DNA from 4 places in the Bacillus sp. PK6-025 genome. Region 4 is predicted to be linked to each of the others. Evidence: predicted binding sites of a transcription regulator. Region 4 holds the regulator's gene; each other region holds the start of a gene.

Region 1 (4,213 bases), 950 kb from region 4:
TAACAGAAGAACTTCAACCTTTGCGCCCGTCTCTTCCTTGACTCCGTACAAGCGGGCCGGTAGCACCCTCGTATCATTCAACACGATGCAATCGCCCGCGTTCAGAAAATCAATCACGTGCTTAAACGTGCTGTGAGTGATTTCTCCTGTTTTTTTATCCAGCACCATCAGCCTGGACGCATCCCGCTCTTTTAAAGGAACCTGTGCGATAAGGCGTTCAGGCAAGTCAAAATCGAATAATTCTACTTTCATCTTTTTTCACCTTACTCTATCTATAGACTTGAATGTCGCGTCATTTCATTCGTCCGAAAAACGAAAACACCACGGACAGAATGATGCTGATGACAATGCATGTAACAACCGGAAAGAAAAATGTCACGTTTCCCTTTTTTACAAAAATATCGCCGGGGAGCCTGCCGATGACTTGCATGAATAAACCGATGCCAAAAATGACGGCGCCCAGCACCATTAAAATCTTTGGAAATTCAGTCACGGTTCGGAACCTCCATTTTAAAGTGGCTGTATACATCAGGGGTTACGATGCGCCCCCGCGGCGTTCTTTGAATAAAACCGATTTGAAGAAGATACGGCTCATACACATCCTCGATCGTGTGAGACTCCTCACCGATGGTAGCCGAAATCGTATCGATGCCGACTGGACCGCCGCCAAATTTTTCGATCATGCCCATTAAAAGCTTGCGGTCGATATGATCAAGCCCGAGTTTATCAACCTGGAGGCGTTCCAGCGCATCCACCGCCACTTCCTCCGTGATGGAGCTGTTTCCAAGCACCTGGGCAAAATCTCTGACCCTCCTCAAAAGCCTGTTGGCAATCCGCGGCGTCCCTCTTGACCGTCTCGCGATTTCGAGAGCCGAGAGCGAATCGATGTCAACCTCAAACAGCTCCGCCGTTCTGATCACGATGTCTGAAAGCTCGTCACGCGTGTAATACTCAAGCCTTGACAGAACGCCGAACCTGTCCCTGAGAGGCGCGGTTAAAAGCCCGACCCTTGTGGTCGCGCCGACAAGGGTAAAAGGAGGAAGATCGAGCCTCACAGAACGCGCCGACGGCCCTTTGCCGATCACGATATCAAGGCAGAAATCTTCCATCGCAGGATACAGCACCTCTTCGATCGAACGGTGCAGACGGTGGATCTCGTCAATAAATAAAACGTCACCTGGCTCCAGAGCCGTTAATATCGCCGCCAAATCGCCGGGGCGCTCGATCGCCGGACCTGACGTCGTTCTGAGATTGACTCCCATTTCGTTGGCGATGATCGCAGCGAGCGTCGTTTTTCCCAATCCCGGCGGCCCGTACAACAAGACATGGTCAAGCGTTTCTTCCCGCATTTTCGCAGCTTCAATGAATACCTTGAGGTTGTCTTTCACTTTTTCCTGGCCGATATACTGAGCCAGTCTTTGCGGACGCAGACTTTGCTCGATCGCTGATTCATGGTTGTCTAGTTCACTTGATACAAGCCGCTCATCCATGATATCACCTTACTTTAACAATTTTTGCAATGCTTTTTTAACGTATTGATCCGTCGAAAGCGCCTCTTCCTTTTTCAAATGAGGCTGGACTTTTTTAATTTCCCGGTCGGAATAGCCGAGCGCTCTTAATGCTTCAAGCGCCTCCTCAAGAGCCGTTTCCGCTTCATGAATTTGCTCCCGCTCTTCATGGTTAAACAGATCGGCCGCGATTTCAGGAACGGCGTCCGCGAGCTTCCCTTTCAGATCAAGAATGATCTGCCTTGCCGTTTTTTTGCCTACGCCGGGGAACTTGACGAGAAACGCTTCATCCTCATTCTCGATCGCTTCAATCACCGCTCCCGGATCGCCGGAAGCGAGGATCGCAAGCGCTCCTTTCGGGCCGATTCCCGTAACATTCAGCATTTTCGTAAACAGCATTTTTTCTTCCCTTGTCGAAAAGCCGTACAGCGCATTCGTATCTTCTCTTACATAATGGTATGTATAGATTGTTTCGTTGCTGTTTTTCTTATAAATAAACGGATTTGGCGTAAAGATCTGATAGCCGATCCCGCCGTTTTCAATGACAATATATTGGGGCGATACATAATCAATCGTCCCTTTTACGAATTCGATCAACGTTCATTCACCTCTTTGACTGCTCTTCATTGTAACACAAAACAGGCAAAGCTAGAATGAAAAAGTTAACATATGTTCGCTAAAAATGGCTTCTGTCTGCAGCTGAAAAAAGACATAACAGCGTCATGTCTTCATATCTTTTACATGATGTTGGCTTCCGGATGATTTTACGGCTTCAATGACATGTTCAAATTCCTTTTTCGTGCGGTATGGGATCCCTTTGCGCAAATCATCCACCATCCGGCTTTCCAGGCGCTTTATATCAATCTGAAAAAACGATTGAATCGGCTCTGATAATATGCCCGGGCGGCCGTGAAAAGTCGAAATCACGCCGTCTTCCGTCACTCCGATATAACCGTTTGTTTTGCTGAGGGGAGAAATGTCGTCCACCTGTTTGCGAAACAGAATAAACCCCTTTTTCTGATCGATGAGCTGCCACCCTTTATAAGCAGCTTTAAAGTCTTCCAGTGTTCGAGCGGCCTCTACTTTATTTTCGATTCCAACGTCCCCGTCCAGATAAACCTTTTCAAGCTGGATTTGAACTTTAGCCGGCTTTTCGGCCAGGGCCTCCAGGTGAAAGCTGAGCGCGGCCAGCAGACTTCCAATAAGCAATAAACCGATTTTGAACTTGCTTTGGCTGTTCATCAATATCACCTTCTTTTTTGCCTTAACGATCATATCCATAGTTTGACCAACGCTTTTAAAAATTAATCTAAAAAAGCAATTAGATGACAACCGGTTTACGAATGTTACATTTTTAAACCAAAATGAAGAACTCAAAAGCATTTAAGGTGCAAAACCCCTCGTTCTCATGTATAAACAACATTATAGAGAGTTTTTCGTTTGACCAGCCCTTAAAAAGAAGGTGAGTTCGGCGTGAAAAAGGCGCAAACCTATGCAGAGGCCGTAAAGTATAATACGAAAAAAAAGTTCAATAAACTTATCCAAAAACCCGATGACTTAGAGTTGATCGGGAAAGGCAGGAGCGCATACGTTTTTAAGCTGACTGAAGAGGGCAGGGAAATGGCTCTTAAAGTCTTTTTTCCCGAATTTAAGAACATTGCCGCAAGGGAAGCGGAGATTTACAAAAAGCTTTCTGATTCGAATTATTATCCTGATATATATGAAACAGGGCCATCATATATTTTAATGGAGTATATTAAAGGATACACTTTTTATGAGTGTTTAAACAAAGGCATTCCGATCGATGATGACATGATCTGCGAGGTCGACCGCGCATTGAACGATGCGAAGCGGAAAGGATTGAATCCATCCGATATCCACCTCAGAAACCTGATACTGACGCCGGCTGGGACAATCAAAGTCATCGATGTGGCCAGGTTTTTGCAGACGAAAGAATGCAGACAGTGGGATGACTTAAAAACAGCCTATCAAACCATTTATAAAAAAAGCCGTTTCCCGCAAAGGCTTCCTAAGCTGTGGATGGAATTGATCGCTTATCTTTATAAAAAAAACTGGCTTCAGAAACAATGGGCCGCCAGAAAAAACAAATTTCACCCGTAATTTGAAACTTAAAGAAGGCGCGCCCGTATATGAAATAACCCCATTAAAGTCAGGAAGGGAGAAACAGCTGTTGAAGAAAAAGAAGAAACGAAATGATGATAAATGGGATTATCTTTATCTCGTTGATTTGCTTGAGCCGTTGTTTTATGTGCTGAGGCTGGCAGTAAGAGGACTTGCAAAAATCATAAATTAAACACTCGGGCTTTCGGGTGTTTTTTTTTGATGGCCGAGTGATAAGACAAATACAAAACCCCTTCATTTGAAGGGGTTGCTTTTTAATGCTCTTTCAAATTTGCGAGCGGTACTTCCTGCTCGTTCTCCGGCTGGCCGAGCGGAAAAATTCTTGCGGTTTCATTTTGTTCGTTGACATGCTGAATATAAATCGGCCTGCCGTTATAAGTAACATCAACCATGTCGGGTGATTCGACGATTTCCTGGGCACGATGCGTATTCATGCTGACACCCTCCTTTTGCTTTTACTCATAATGTGTACACCCGGCTGCTTTCGTATTCCTTTTGAGCCGGTTTTCTTTCAAGGAGGGGTGATCTTCAGGCTCCCGTAATCAATGAATCTTTACGTACAA
Region 2 (4,213 bases), 1.7 Mb from region 4:
GAATTGGCCGGCTGCTGCCGTCTTGCTCGGACTTCTGTTGGTAGCGGAAGGAGTGCTCGTCTACAAAACGGCACATATCAAAACTTCCCCTGCGATCGTTATGAGCAAAAGGGGGCTCCCGATCGGCCAGCAGGTTGCGGGCAGAACCTGGCTTTTGCCGTTGTTCATTCTCATTCCGGGACATGCGATCGAATCATCGGTTCCGTGGTGGCCCGTTCTGTCATTTAACGGAGGCTTTGAGCTCCTCTGGATTCCTTATTTCATCGGCTTCGGCCAAAGAGTTCAAGGATCGCTTCCGATTGAAAGCATTAAAATTACAGCGAAGCGCATCAGCGTGCTTGGTATTATCATTCTGCTGCTCGCGGCCGGAAGCGTATGGTGGACGCCGCTTGCCGCTCTTGCCGCCGGAGCGGCGATCGCAGGAAGGGCCTTTTTATCATGGAAACAGCGGATGAACGATAATTCCGCCCCTTTCCATTTTTCAAAGAGAGACCAGGGGCTCGTGGTGCTCGGCATTATTCCGAACACGCCGGCAGCCGATCTTGGTCTCAAGATCGGCGAAATCATCACGAAGGTTAACGGGATTTCAGTGAAAAATGCGGCGGACTTCTACGAAGCGCTTCAAAAGAACCGTGCTTTCTTCAAACTTGAAGTCGTCGGTTTAAACAATGAAATTCGTTTTGAACAAAGAGCTTCATATGAAGGAGAGCATCATGAGCTTGGCATCATCTTTGTAAAAGAAGAGGATGCGGCGATGAAGCACGCTGAGGCAGCCGCCTCACAAGAAACAGAATAATTGATGTTAATAAAGCGCCGCTTTTTCGGGCGCTTTTGCTTTTCCTTTTGGGGAATCTTTTTGGTTGTCTTTTACAAAACGTTCCGCTAGGATGATGGATAGAACCGATTGAAGGAGAATGATTGATGAAAAAGGCTTTTCTCGCCGGTGTTTTTGTTTGTTTGATAGCTGTATTGATTTCGGCTGCGGCCGGGGATTGGACGTTGATTTTCAAAGTTTCGGGATCCGCCGGACTAGGCGCAATTCTGCTGTCTGCTTTATGTTCCGGCGTATTTGTCAGCGGTGACCGGTTCAAGGGAAATCACGATTCGGAAACGAAGGAGCACAGGGAGTGGAACGGCAAACTGGCAAACGCACTCGCCGTTTTCGCCATGCCGAACCTCCTGGCAGCCGGAATCTCGTTCTTTTTCGCCTTTTAACGTCTGATTCGAATAACGCGGCATGATAATGGACAAAATGAATGAGTGTCCATGTTTGTCCGTTTCTTTGTTCTTTAATATAATCGAATAAGATCAAGAAACGTGAGGAGGGTTTTTGTGTTTACAAAAGCCGTTTTTGCACTGATATTTCCTTTCTTGCTTGTCTTGTTTTTTACAAGGGTGACCTATAACCATTACGTCGGGATTGCGCTGACCGCAGCGCTGTTGTTCGCTTCATATTTAAAAGGTTATACGGAAACCTTTTTTATTGTAGGACTTGATATCGTCTCGCTCGTGGCCGGTTCACTCTATGCGGCGAAAAAGGCGGGTGAAAAGAAGGAAGACTCATAGAAATCGTAAGAATGATTGCCGTAAAGCCCTGCTTTTGATGACAAAAAGGAGGGGTTTTTTGATAGATCAGGAAGGGTCGGCTTTTGTGGGAAAACACAGAAACCGAACTTTAGTTCGTATTTTTACTTCGGGTGTGTTAAAATAATAAGCAGGAAGATTTCGTAAAGAAACGGAGGCTTTTTTGTGAAAGACCGCTTTGAATTAGTCTCGAATTATCAGCCCCAGGGGGATCAGCCGAGAGCGATTGATCAGCTTGTCAAAGGAATCAATGAAGGCAGAAAGCATCAGACGCTTTTGGGGGCGACTGGTACAGGAAAGACGTTTACGATGTCAAACGTGATTAAAGAAGTCAACAAACCGACTCTCGTCATCGCCCACAACAAAACGCTCGCCGGACAGCTGTACAGCGAGTTTAAGGAATTTTTCCCAAACAACGCAGTTGAATATTTTGTCAGCTATTATGACTATTACCAGCCTGAAGCTTACGTGCCTCAGACTGATACATTTATCGAAAAAGATGCCAGCATTAACGATGAGATTGATAAATTAAGGCACTCTGCCACGTCTGCTCTTTTTGAACGCAAAGATGTCATCATTGTGGCGAGTGTTTCTTGTATTTACGGCTTGGGTTCCCCGGAGGAATACAGGGAACTGGTGCTCTCGCTCAGAGCGGAAATGGAAATCGAGCGAAATGAGCTGCTCAGAAAGCTCGTTGACATCCAATATGCGCGGAATGATATCGACTTTCAGCGCGGAACATTCAGGGTGCGCGGCGATGTCGTCGAGATTTTCCCGGCTTCAAGGGATGAGCACTGCATCCGGGTTGAATTTTTCGGGGACGAAATCGAACGAATCAGGGAAGTGGATGCCCTGACAGGCGAAATTTTAGGGGAGAGGGAACACGTCGCGATCTTCCCGGCTTCCCACTTCGTCACGCGGGAAGAAAAGATGAAGAAAGCGATCATAAACATTGAAGAGGAGCTGGAAGAGCGCCTTAAAGCGCTTCGTGAAGAAGGCAAGCTCCTTGAAGCCCAGCGTCTGGAACAGCGGACGAGATACGATTTGGAAATGATGCGCGAAATGGGCTTTTGCTCGGGCATCGAAAACTATTCAAGGCATTTGACGCTTCGTCCGGCAGGTTCGACTCCATATACGCTGCTCGATTACTTTCCGGACGATTTCCTGATGGTCATAGACGAGTCGCATGTCACCATGCCGCAGATCAGAGGAATGTACAACGGAGACCAGGCGAGGAAACAGGTTCTCGTCGATCACGGATTCAGGCTCCCTTCCGCTTTGGATAACCGTCCGCTCAGGTTTGAAGAGTTTGAAAAGCACATTCACAACATCGTGTATGTGTCGGCTACGCCGGGCCCTTATGAACTTGAGCATACGCCTGAAATGGTAGAGCAGATCATCCGGCCGACGGGGCTGCTTGATCCGATCATTGAGGTAAGGCCGATTGAAGGGCAGATCGATGATCTGATCGGCGAAATCCAGCAGAGAATCGAGCGGAATGAACGCGTCCTCGTCACTACGCTGACGAAAAAAATGTCCGAGGATTTGACGGATTATCTGAAAGAAATCGGAATCAAGGTCACGTACCTGCATTCCGAGATTAAAACGCTGGAGCGGATCGAGATCATCCGCGACCTTCGCCTCGGCAAGCATGACGTTCTCATCGGCATCAACCTGCTGAGGGAAGGACTCGATATTCCGGAGGTTTCACTTGTCGCCATCCTTGATGCAGACAAAGAAGGCTTTTTGCGGTCTGAGCGTTCGCTCATCCAAACAATCGGCCGCGCCGCCAGAAATGCCGAAGGCCGCGTGATCATGTATGCCGACAAAATCACCAACTCAATGGAAATCGCAATCAATGAAACGAAGCGCCGCCGCGAACAGCAGGAGGCCTATAATGATAAACACGGCATTACGCCGAAAACGATCAACAAAAAGATCAGGGACGTCATCCGGGCAACTCATGCTGCTGAAGAGCAGGAAGAATATCAAGCAAAAGAGGAGCCGAAGCTTTCGAAGATGACGAAGAAAGAGCGGGAAAAAGTGATCGCTCAAATGGAAAACGACATGAAGGAAGCCGCAAAAGCGCTTGACTTTGAACGTGCCGCTGAGCTTCGCGACTTGCTCCTAGAGTTAAAATCGGAAGGATGAATGGAGAATGGCAACGAAACGAATTGAGGTGAAAGGTGCAAGGGCCCACAACCTGAAAAATATCGATGTCTCTATTCCGAGGGACCAGCTTGTCGTGCTGACAGGTCTTTCGGGATCAGGGAAATCATCCCTTGCGTTCGATACGATATATGCAGAGGGGCAACGGCGCTATGTCGAGTCTCTCTCCGCGTATGCCCGCCAGTTTTTAGGACAGATGGACAAACCCGACGTCGATGCGATCGAAGGCCTGTCGCCGGCGATCAGCATCGATCAGAAAACGACGAGCCGGAACCCCCGGTCGACAGTCGGAACGGTGACGGAAATCTATGATTATCTCCGGCTGCTGTTTGCCAGAATCGGAAAGCCGGTCTGTCCGGTTCACGGGATTGAAATTACCTCGCAAACGATCGAACAGATGACGGACAGAATTTTGGAATATCCCGAGCGCACGAAGATCCAGGTGCTCGCGCCGATCGTC
Region 3 (4,213 bases), 530 kb from region 4:
TCGTCTTCCTGGCCGCCTTTTTTACCGCTGTGCCCGCTTTCGGAAACCATGGGCTGTGGCTCGCTTTTCTTTTATTCAGCCTTGGACGTTCCGTATTCTTATGTATGGCTGTTCCCGGGCTGACCACCCGTCTCTTCGGAGAGCGAAGTGCTGCGAAAGAGGCAGGCTAAAAGCCAAATCATAAAACCCCCCGGCTAAAGCTTAGCCGGGGGGTTCTCGTTTATTCTTTCGTTAATTGTGCGACGAAATGGTTCAGATGATCCAGCGTCATCACATTTTGATTGCATGTTTCACTGTCACAGCAAATATAATTGCCTCTGTCTGTATAGGTTTCTTTCCCGCTTTTCACCCGGGCCATGAACAGTCCGATCTCTTCGGTCCTGTTGCATATCGCGCAGATTCCTTTTTTATTGCTGGATTTGATGGTGCCGTGTATTCCGGTCAGCTTTCCGCCGGCATCCACAATCATGTACTTTCTGCCTGATCCTGCATCATTCCATCCCAGGTAGGAATATCCGCTGAAATCCATCTGTTCAAAATCGGGCGTCTTTAACTTCTTCACTTTAGAAAATAGCTTTTTAGCGGTTTTTACTGTTATACGCTGAAATGGAATGACATGAGGCTTTAATTCGGCTAAAAAGCGCATCGCTTCACCGCTGTCTTCCACTTCTGCCATCTTCTGCAGCAAAGACTTTTGATCGCTGCTGAGATCAGGAAACAGGTTGAACACTTGATCGAGCGCATTGCATTTCAAAGCGTCAAGTACGTTTTCGTCATTGATGTTCGCATGTCCCTGAACAAGGCTGTCCGTTTGAAACTTAATAAAATTATATTGGTCATTTCTGATAAAAGGTGTCTTCATTTCTGCCAGCTCCTTATTTATGGATCTATATTTAAAAATAAGGTGCAAAGCCGGATGATCAGAAATGATACCTTGCTTTTTTTAGGCGATTTGTTGATAACCCCGCCTCATGCAAAGTATCGCCTTTCAAGATAACAGGCTTTGCATGAGGCGCTGCAGTCGGCAAATGAATGTCATTTACCATTTTATCCACCTCCGAATACTGATTCTATTATAAACGACAATCGTATTCAATCTCAATGATATCCTCCATCTTTAAAATGCATATTTCATCCGCCCGGCTTACGATCCGCAGCTCCCTTTTCAGGGCGTCGGCATAGTGAATCCGGCCGGCCAGCGTTTTCACTTCCCCCTGCCGATAATAGGCAAATTGCAACATTCTGTTTTCTGCCATCGCTTCACAAATGATTTCATTAAATTCTTCATATTTTTGTTCATCCAGGATCGGTTTTTTGAGTTTTTGAAGGCTTTCATGATATTCCCTGAGCAATTCCACGTGCTCAGGCAGCATCATGGAAACCCATTTGATACTGCCTCTGTCGCGAAGCATAAATGATTCTCCTTTCTATGCCTGATGGCCTCCGACCAATTTTGACCGCAGCCGGGCCGTCCCGGCGTTTGTATAGGAAACAGCCCGCAAAAGCGCTGTTGATCCGTGCCGTTCTCTGATGCCGTCCATCACGTACCCGAGCTGCCGCTTCTTTTCCTGATCGGGACGAAAAAGATCAAGCTGCATATTGGTGTCGTCTTGAATATTGGAAAAAGAGACGGAAATTTTCCGAACCGTTTTGCCGGCATAAAACCGCTCGAACAATGCCAGACATGTATGGTAGAGATCAAGGGTGACATTTGAAGGGCTTTCCATTGTTTTTGAACGGTAAAACCCGCCGCCAAGCTCATCGCGGCTGTATTCGACGCCAAGACTGACGGTCCGGCCGGCCTGGCGGTGGGCGCGCGCCCTTTTGGCTACTTCTTCACACATTTCAAGAATGACATGCTTGACTTCCTCCGGATTCGGATAATCGCGAAGCAAAATCTGGCTTTTTCCATAGCTGACCTGCCCCTCCAAGAGCGGCGCTCCGATCGCTGAAAGGTCGATGCCCCAAGCGTGATAATAGAGCTGGTTTCCCATCACCCCGAATGTTTTCTCAAGCCGCTTGAGATCATAGTGAGCCAGCTGACCGACTGTAAAAATCCCCATCCGGTTTAACGTCTTTTCCAGCCTGGAGCCGATTCCCCACATGCGGCGCAGCGGAGACAGCGGCCACAGCTTCGTTTTCACGTCTTCGTAGCCCCAAACGGCCACTCCGTCTGCTGATTTTTTCGCTTCAAGGTCAAGGCACAGCTTTGCCATCAGCAGATTCGGTCCGATTCCGACAGCACAGGGAAGGCCAAACTCCCTTTCCATATCATCTTGAATTTTCATCGCAATCGTTCGGGCGTCTCCCCACATGCTCTCAACACCGTCCACCTGAATAAAGCTTTCATCCACGCTGTACGTATGAATGGCATCAGGCGGCACATAGCGGCAGAACAGCCGGGTGAGCTCTGTAGAAACACGGACAAACAGCCCCATCTTTGGATTGACCAGCTTGATGCGCGGATCATCCGGCAGCTGATAAAGCCTTGTTCCCGTTTGCACGCCGAACTCTCTTTTCAGAGCCGGAGAAGCAGCGAGAACGATGCTCCCCTGCCGCTCCGTGTTTCCGACAACCGCCAGCAGGCAAGTCATCGGATCAAGTCCGAGCAGGACTGCGGCACAGCTTGCATAAAAGCTCCGCATATCAACGCACAAAACCGAACGCGACGGATATTGACCGTAATCCATCTCTCTCCCTCCAAAAAGAACTGATGTTCGCACAATTAGTGTATGAATACTATACTCCGAATATACGTTCGATTTCCAGGCGTAATTTTATCCAAAGAAAATCCTGGCTGAAAGCAACAAAAAACACCTTCTTTGGAAAGAAGGTGACATGGCGGATCATTCCAGTTCGGAATGCTGCCGCATCCGGTTTAATGGCTCAAATTGAAAGCTCCCTTGAGAACCTCGTTTTTTCCTAGTAAGATAAAAGAAAAAGCGCTCCTAAAGGAGAAAGACAAATGGATGAGAAACTGATTGAAAAAATGCTCGGACAGGCGCTGAAGCAGTACGGACGCAATGTTGCAACCGATCCGCTCAGCCCCGGCGAAAAAGAAATCCTGAAGCTGGCTTTGCAGGAAAGGCGGATCGAGGAACCGAATGAGGGGCTGCATGCCCATATCGAAGATGTCATCTATGATTATGTCACAAATCAAGGCTTGTTCTCCTTTTGATCACCCAGCATATAGAAATTCCTCTATTCACCGCCATTTGTTTCATGTATGATAAACAAATAAAAACGTAACGGAGAGTTTATCATGAAACAAAAATGGCAGAACATCCACCCGCTCAGCTGGACTATTATTGTCGGAACCATTTTCGGACGTATGGGCACAGCCATGAGCATCCCTTTTTTAGCAATTTATTTGACACAAGTGAAAGGCGCCTCTTCCGGCTTTGCCGGCGCCGTTATTGCAGCGAGCTCTCTGATCGGAATTGCGGCAAGCTTTTACGGCGGGTACTTATCAGACAGGTTCGGCCGGAAAACCATCATGCTCGTTTCGATTTTCGGCTGGACATTCGTGTTCGCCGGTTTCGCGCTCGCCGATCATGTCTGGACATTCTTTGTCATGAATGCCTTAAACGGATTATGCCGCGCTTTGTTTGAACCGACTTCAAGAGCGCTGCTTTCAGACGTATCCAAACCCGAAACGCGCCTTTTCGTCTTTAATCTCCGCTATACCGCGATCAACCTCGGCGTCGTCTTCGGTCCGCTTTTAGGCCTGTACCTCGGATCTTCGAAAACGACGCTGCCGTTTTTCATTGCGGCTTTCATTTATTTTATTTATGCGGCGGTGCTGGTCATTCAATTTAAACACCACACCGTACCGGCAACTGAGCGGAATAAGCGTATAAAAGTGCGGGACGCGCTGGAGGTGACAAAAAAAGACCGGGTATTTACGATTACACTAATCGGTTCGATTCTTTGTTTATTCGGGTATTCCCACTTCACATCCACGCTCGCACAATACATGGCGGCCAGCCCGTTCATCGAAGACGGGACGAAAGTGTTCGGTATGATGCTGACGCTGAATGCCTTGGCCGTGCTTGTCGTACAGTACCCGATCGTACATATCGCCAAACGGTTTTCACCGATTTTATCGCTGATTGCCGGAAATGTGCTGATTAGCGGAAGCCTGTTCAGCCTCTCGTTTTTCCACGATCTATGGTCCATCGTCTTGATCATTATCGTGTTTACGATCGGGGAA
Region 4 (4,213 bases):
CACTTCCCAATTCATCGCTTCAAAACGCTGCTTCACATTTTCAGAGAATGAGCGGTTTAATTCACCGTCAAGCGAAATGTCATTTGAATCATAAAGCACGATGAGACGGCCGAGTTTCAAATGTCCCGCAAGCGAAGCCGCTTCCGATGAAATTCCCTCCATCAAGTCTCCGTCACCGCAAATGCTGTATGTATAATGATCAACGACGCGATAGTCGTCACGGTTGTAAGTTTCCGCAAGGTGACGTTCAGCAAGCGCCATTCCGACAGCCATTCCGATTCCTTGGCCAAGCGGGCCTGTCGTCGCATCTACACCCGGAGTATGTCCGAATTCCGGATGTCCAGGCGTTTTGCTTCCCCATTGGCGGAAATTCTTGAGGTCTTCAATTGAAACGTCATATCCGCTTAAGTGAAGCATGCTGTACAGAAGCATTGATCCGTGTCCGGCGGACAGCACAAAACGGTCCCTGTTAAACCAATTCGGATTTTCAGGGCTGACATTCATCATTTTTGTCCAAAGCGCATAAGCCATCGGAGCAGTCCCCATCGGCATGCCGGGGTGACCGGATTTAGCTTTTTCAATCGCGTCTATGGAGAGTGTTCGTATTGTTGCGACAGATTTTAATTCAATCGTTTTCATTATGATCCCCTTCCTGTATGGACTCTACTTTCTTATCATAAATCTACCCATCGGTTTTCACAACCATTTCAGCTCAAAAGCAGTGAAAAATGACGAATCTTTGCCTTCATTTTAAATTGTAGTATATACAAAAAGGGAATACGATATCGGCGTATTCCCCAAATTAATGCAATCGGCGGTTTCTTTTTTCCTGTTTGAGCTTTTCAGGCGTCACATCATTACCTTCAGGATCAACAATCGTCACAGTTTTCAACGTGTTTTTCATAGACGCGCGGACGCCTTGAAGATATTCCTGGCGAAGCTTCTGCTGTTCTGCTTTTTCTTCGTCTGTTAAAGATCCGCTCTTTGCTTTTTTGGCAAGCTCGTTAATTCTGGCTATTTTTTCATTAGAAATCATAAGATACTCCTTTGATTCGGTATATATCCATCATACTACTAAATCCGCTTTCGTTTGACAACAGATTAGTCTGCAAGGCCGTCCTTATACTCCTGGTAGCGGCGGTGAACGGTTGCTTTTGAAATGCTGTATCCGAACCCTCTCAACACGGCTGCAATCTCCGCAAACGTCAGCTTGTTCTCCCTGAGCCTGACGATTTCTGAAAGAGGCGCTTCGATCCGCTCTCTCCCGCCGCCTTCATTGCGGTGTTTCAGATTCCTCTCCGGGCGGTAGCCGTTTTCGACCGCCTTCTTCATTCCCCGCTTAATTTTCAGGTTATGTATTTTCCGCTGGTATTCTTCGACAATGCCGACAATCTCCAAAACCATCGAATCCGCTTCGGAAAGCTCAAGTTTTCCCCGGTGAGCCAGCGTGTAGATTTGAACGCCTTCTTTATATAAACAGTGAAGAAGGGCAATTTTGGCATTCCCTCTTCCAAGTCGCGTATCATCCTGTATTAAAACTGCGTCAATGTCTGATGTTTTGATTTCCTCGAGCAGATCGAAGACGCCGTCGCGGTCCATCTCATATCCGCTCGCCTGTTCGGAAATGACGTTCACGACGTTCATCCCGTGCTCGGCGGCAAGCGACTGGAGCTCTTCAGCCTGCCGTTTTAATGAGGTTTCCTGCTGCTCCTTCGCAGTGCTTACCCTGGTGTAAATAATCGCATTCATGGAAATCCCCTCAATCATTTATTCTACAACTGCAAGCTGATATTGATCGGAGTGCTGTTTGGCTACCGGCAGGACCAAAACATCGCCCGGTTTAATAACGGAGGTCGGCAGATTGTTTTTATCGGCGACCCATTCGATGAATTTTTGTTTGTCAGCGGGTTTTCCGCCTTTGATCCGGTCGGCCAGCTCCCACAATGTATCGCCTTCCTGCACTTCTATTTTAACATATTGCTTTCTTTCTTCGATTTTACCGGCAAAAGACACAAACAGAATACAGCAGCTGATCACAGCAGTAAACAGACTGACAAAAATCAATGATTCTCTTTTCATATCCATCACCCCAGAATGTTTGTTCGGTTTTATGATTTCAGTATACATACGAACAAATGTTTCTGTCAATCGTTTTTTTTCGAACCTATGTTTGTACTCAAAGGAAAAACATGCTATAATCTAGCTAAAATCGACGTTTTGAGGTGCAAAAAATGACGAAGCTATCAAAAAGACAACTTGATATTTTGCGTTTCATTAAAGAAGAAGTGAAACGCAAAGGCTATCCGCCTTCCGTCAGGGAGATCGGAGAAGCGGTCGGCCTGGCGTCAAGTTCAACGGTACACGGCCACTTGGCAAGGCTTGAAACGAAGGGATTGATCAGAAGGGATCCGACGAAGCCGAGAGCGATCGAAATTCTCGATACAGAGGAAGAAATTCACATTCCGAAAAACCAGGTTGTCAATGTCCCGGTCATCGGAAAGGTGACGGCCGGTACGCCGATTACCGCAGTCGAAAACATTGAGGAATACTTTCCGCTTCCAGACCGCCTGGCGCCGCCGGATGAGCATGTCTTTATGCTGGAGATCATGGGCGAAAGCATGATCGATGCCGGAATTCTTGATCAGGATTATGTGATAGTCAAACAGCAGAACACCGCAAACAACGGAGATATCGTCGTTGCGATGACCGAAGACGACGAAGCGACTGTTAAGCGGTTTTTCAAGGAAGAAACCCATATCCGCCTTCAGCCGGAAAACCCGACGATGGAACCGATCATCCTCCAGAATGTGACGATTCTCGGAAAAGTCATTGGCGTATTCCGCACGGTTCATTAAAAAACGGACTCATCAGCAAAACCGCCGGTCGGCGGTTTTTTTTCGCACGAAAAAACAGGCCCACATCCAGACGGAATGAAGGATGCGAGCCTGAAACAGAGGGATTGATCATATGCTTACATTACCATTATCCCCCAAACGAGTTTTCTTGTCAACAAAAATGTTTCCTTGAGGAAACATTTTTCATTGTCTCCCTTTTATCGAACGATAAACAAAATTCTCGTCCCGTCAGCGTAATCGCTCAGCCTGTTCCCGACCCAGGAGCCGGCTCCGCGGTTATCCGATGAGCTGACATATCTGACCGACGCTCCTTTTCCTCCTTCTTCACACATGGCCATCGGCCATTCGTCACGGTCAAAGCCCGGCTTAGTCGGAATCCCTTTTAATGATTCCTGACGGCGCTTATCCGCTCCAGATCTTTCAATTGTGCAGACATCTGAATGGCCCGCTTTGATCGCATCGCTTATATGAGCACCGGTTTCAGGATAGCGCGATGCCGGAAAATACAATACGTCATCATACCTTGCAACGCCTTCGGCATGCTGAGAAGAATATGCAGCCCCTCCCGAAAGCCCAAGCAGCACCAATGCGGAAAACAGCAGATGAACCGCCCATTTTTTGATCATGACAAAAACAACCTCCTCTTGTATATGCTGGTGTCACTAACAGATTAAGAGAGAATTGTTTTTGCTTTTCGGGCTCTTTGTGAAAAAGACGTTTAGATTGTGTAAATAAACGTAAGTTAAATGCTCGGGGCATACCCGTGAAAAACTGCATGTACTTTTTGCGTCCACTCTAAACGGTATACACGGGAGCCGTCAGGAAACATGCGGCTGCCGGATATGCAAATTTTTTCATCGTTGTATTTTTTAAAAATGATTCATTCACACAACAAAAAAACAGGCGGAAAATCCGCCTGTTTATACGGCAACTTCAAATGTCAGCTTGTCGCCGTGCTTATAGTCAATTAATTTAAAATCATCGATTGTAAAGTCATAAAAGTTTTTGATGTCCGGGTTGATCCACAGCTTCGGCGCTTCATATTGCTCGCGTTTCATCTGAATGTTTAAATTATCGATGTGACGGGTATAGATGTGACAGTCGCCGATATTGAAGATGTATTCGCCCAGCTCATAACCGAGGACTTGGGCGATCATGCGCTGCAAGACGTTATATTGGAACACATTGAACGGGTTGCCAAGCGCCATGTCATTGCTTCTCGCTCTTACTTCCAAAGAGAGCTTTCCTTCTTTCACATACCATTGCGTCTCATAGACGCAGGGCGTCAAGGCCATGCCGTCCAAGTCATCGGGATTCCACAGCATGGTCAAATGCCTGCGTGAAGACGGATTATGCTT

What was found. Region 4 encodes LexA, which represses DNA repair genes until DNA is damaged. Its sites were predicted from a motif close to CGAACATATGTTCG; they were not measured.
Region 1: ruvA (Holliday junction branch migration protein RuvA) is a predicted target of LexA. The motif match lies at 2,171-2,184, and genes of this name have one in related genera.
Region 2: uvrB (excinuclease ABC subunit UvrB) is a predicted target of LexA. The motif match lies at 1,670-1,683, and genes of this name have one in related genera.
Region 3: M1D67_RS13230 (Y-family DNA polymerase) is a predicted target of LexA. The motif match lies at 2,748-2,761, and genes of this name have one in related genera.

What each region holds. Positions count from the first base shown of each region.
Region 1 covers NZ_CP096509.1:2,975,726-2,979,938, forward strand. The annotation lists gene queA (tRNA preQ1(34) S-adenosylmethionine ribosyltransferase-isomerase QueA) at 1-252, opposite strand, end outside; gene M1D67_RS15240 (DUF2905 domain-containing protein) at 293-493, opposite strand; gene ruvB (Holliday junction branch migration DNA helicase RuvB) at 486-1,490, opposite strand; gene ruvA (Holliday junction branch migration protein RuvA) at 1,500-2,105, opposite strand; gene M1D67_RS15255 (intercompartmental signaling factor BofC) at 2,229-2,750, opposite strand; gene M1D67_RS15260 (protein kinase family protein) at 2,982-3,629, shown strand; gene M1D67_RS15265 (hypothetical protein) at 3,700-3,822, shown strand; gene M1D67_RS15270 (small acid-soluble spore protein H) at 3,905-4,084, opposite strand; gene M1D67_RS15275 (DinB family protein) at 4,193-4,213, opposite strand, start outside.
Region 2 covers NZ_CP096509.1:3,742,142-3,746,354, reverse strand. The annotation lists gene M1D67_RS19245 (PDZ domain-containing protein) at 1-796, shown strand, start outside; gene M1D67_RS19240 (DUF5316 domain-containing protein) at 922-1,215, shown strand; gene M1D67_RS19235 (CsbA family protein) at 1,333-1,566, shown strand; gene uvrB (excinuclease ABC subunit UvrB) at 1,750-3,735, shown strand; gene uvrA (excinuclease ABC subunit UvrA) at 3,743-4,213, shown strand, end outside.
Region 3 covers NZ_CP096509.1:2,558,658-2,562,870, forward strand. The annotation lists gene M1D67_RS13215 (MATE family efflux transporter) at 1-170, shown strand, start outside; gene M1D67_RS13220 (FusB/FusC family EF-G-binding protein) at 221-862, opposite strand; gene M1D67_RS13225 (YolD-like family protein) at 1,074-1,412, opposite strand; gene M1D67_RS13230 (Y-family DNA polymerase) at 1,428-2,690, opposite strand; gene M1D67_RS13235 (YqzH family protein) at 2,966-3,178, shown strand; gene M1D67_RS13240 (MDR family MFS transporter) at 3,263-4,213, shown strand, end outside.
Region 4 covers NZ_CP096509.1:2,029,457-2,033,669, reverse strand. The annotation lists gene tkt (transketolase) at 1-639, opposite strand, end outside; gene M1D67_RS10645 (DUF896 domain-containing protein) at 803-1,036, opposite strand; gene M1D67_RS10640 (YneB family resolvase-like protein) at 1,102-1,749, opposite strand; gene yneA (cell division suppressor protein YneA) at 1,768-2,079, opposite strand; gene lexA (transcriptional repressor LexA) at 2,232-2,855, shown strand; gene M1D67_RS10625 (NucA/NucB deoxyribonuclease domain-containing protein) at 3,053-3,481, opposite strand; gene M1D67_RS10620 (thymidylate synthase) at 3,776-4,213, opposite strand, start outside.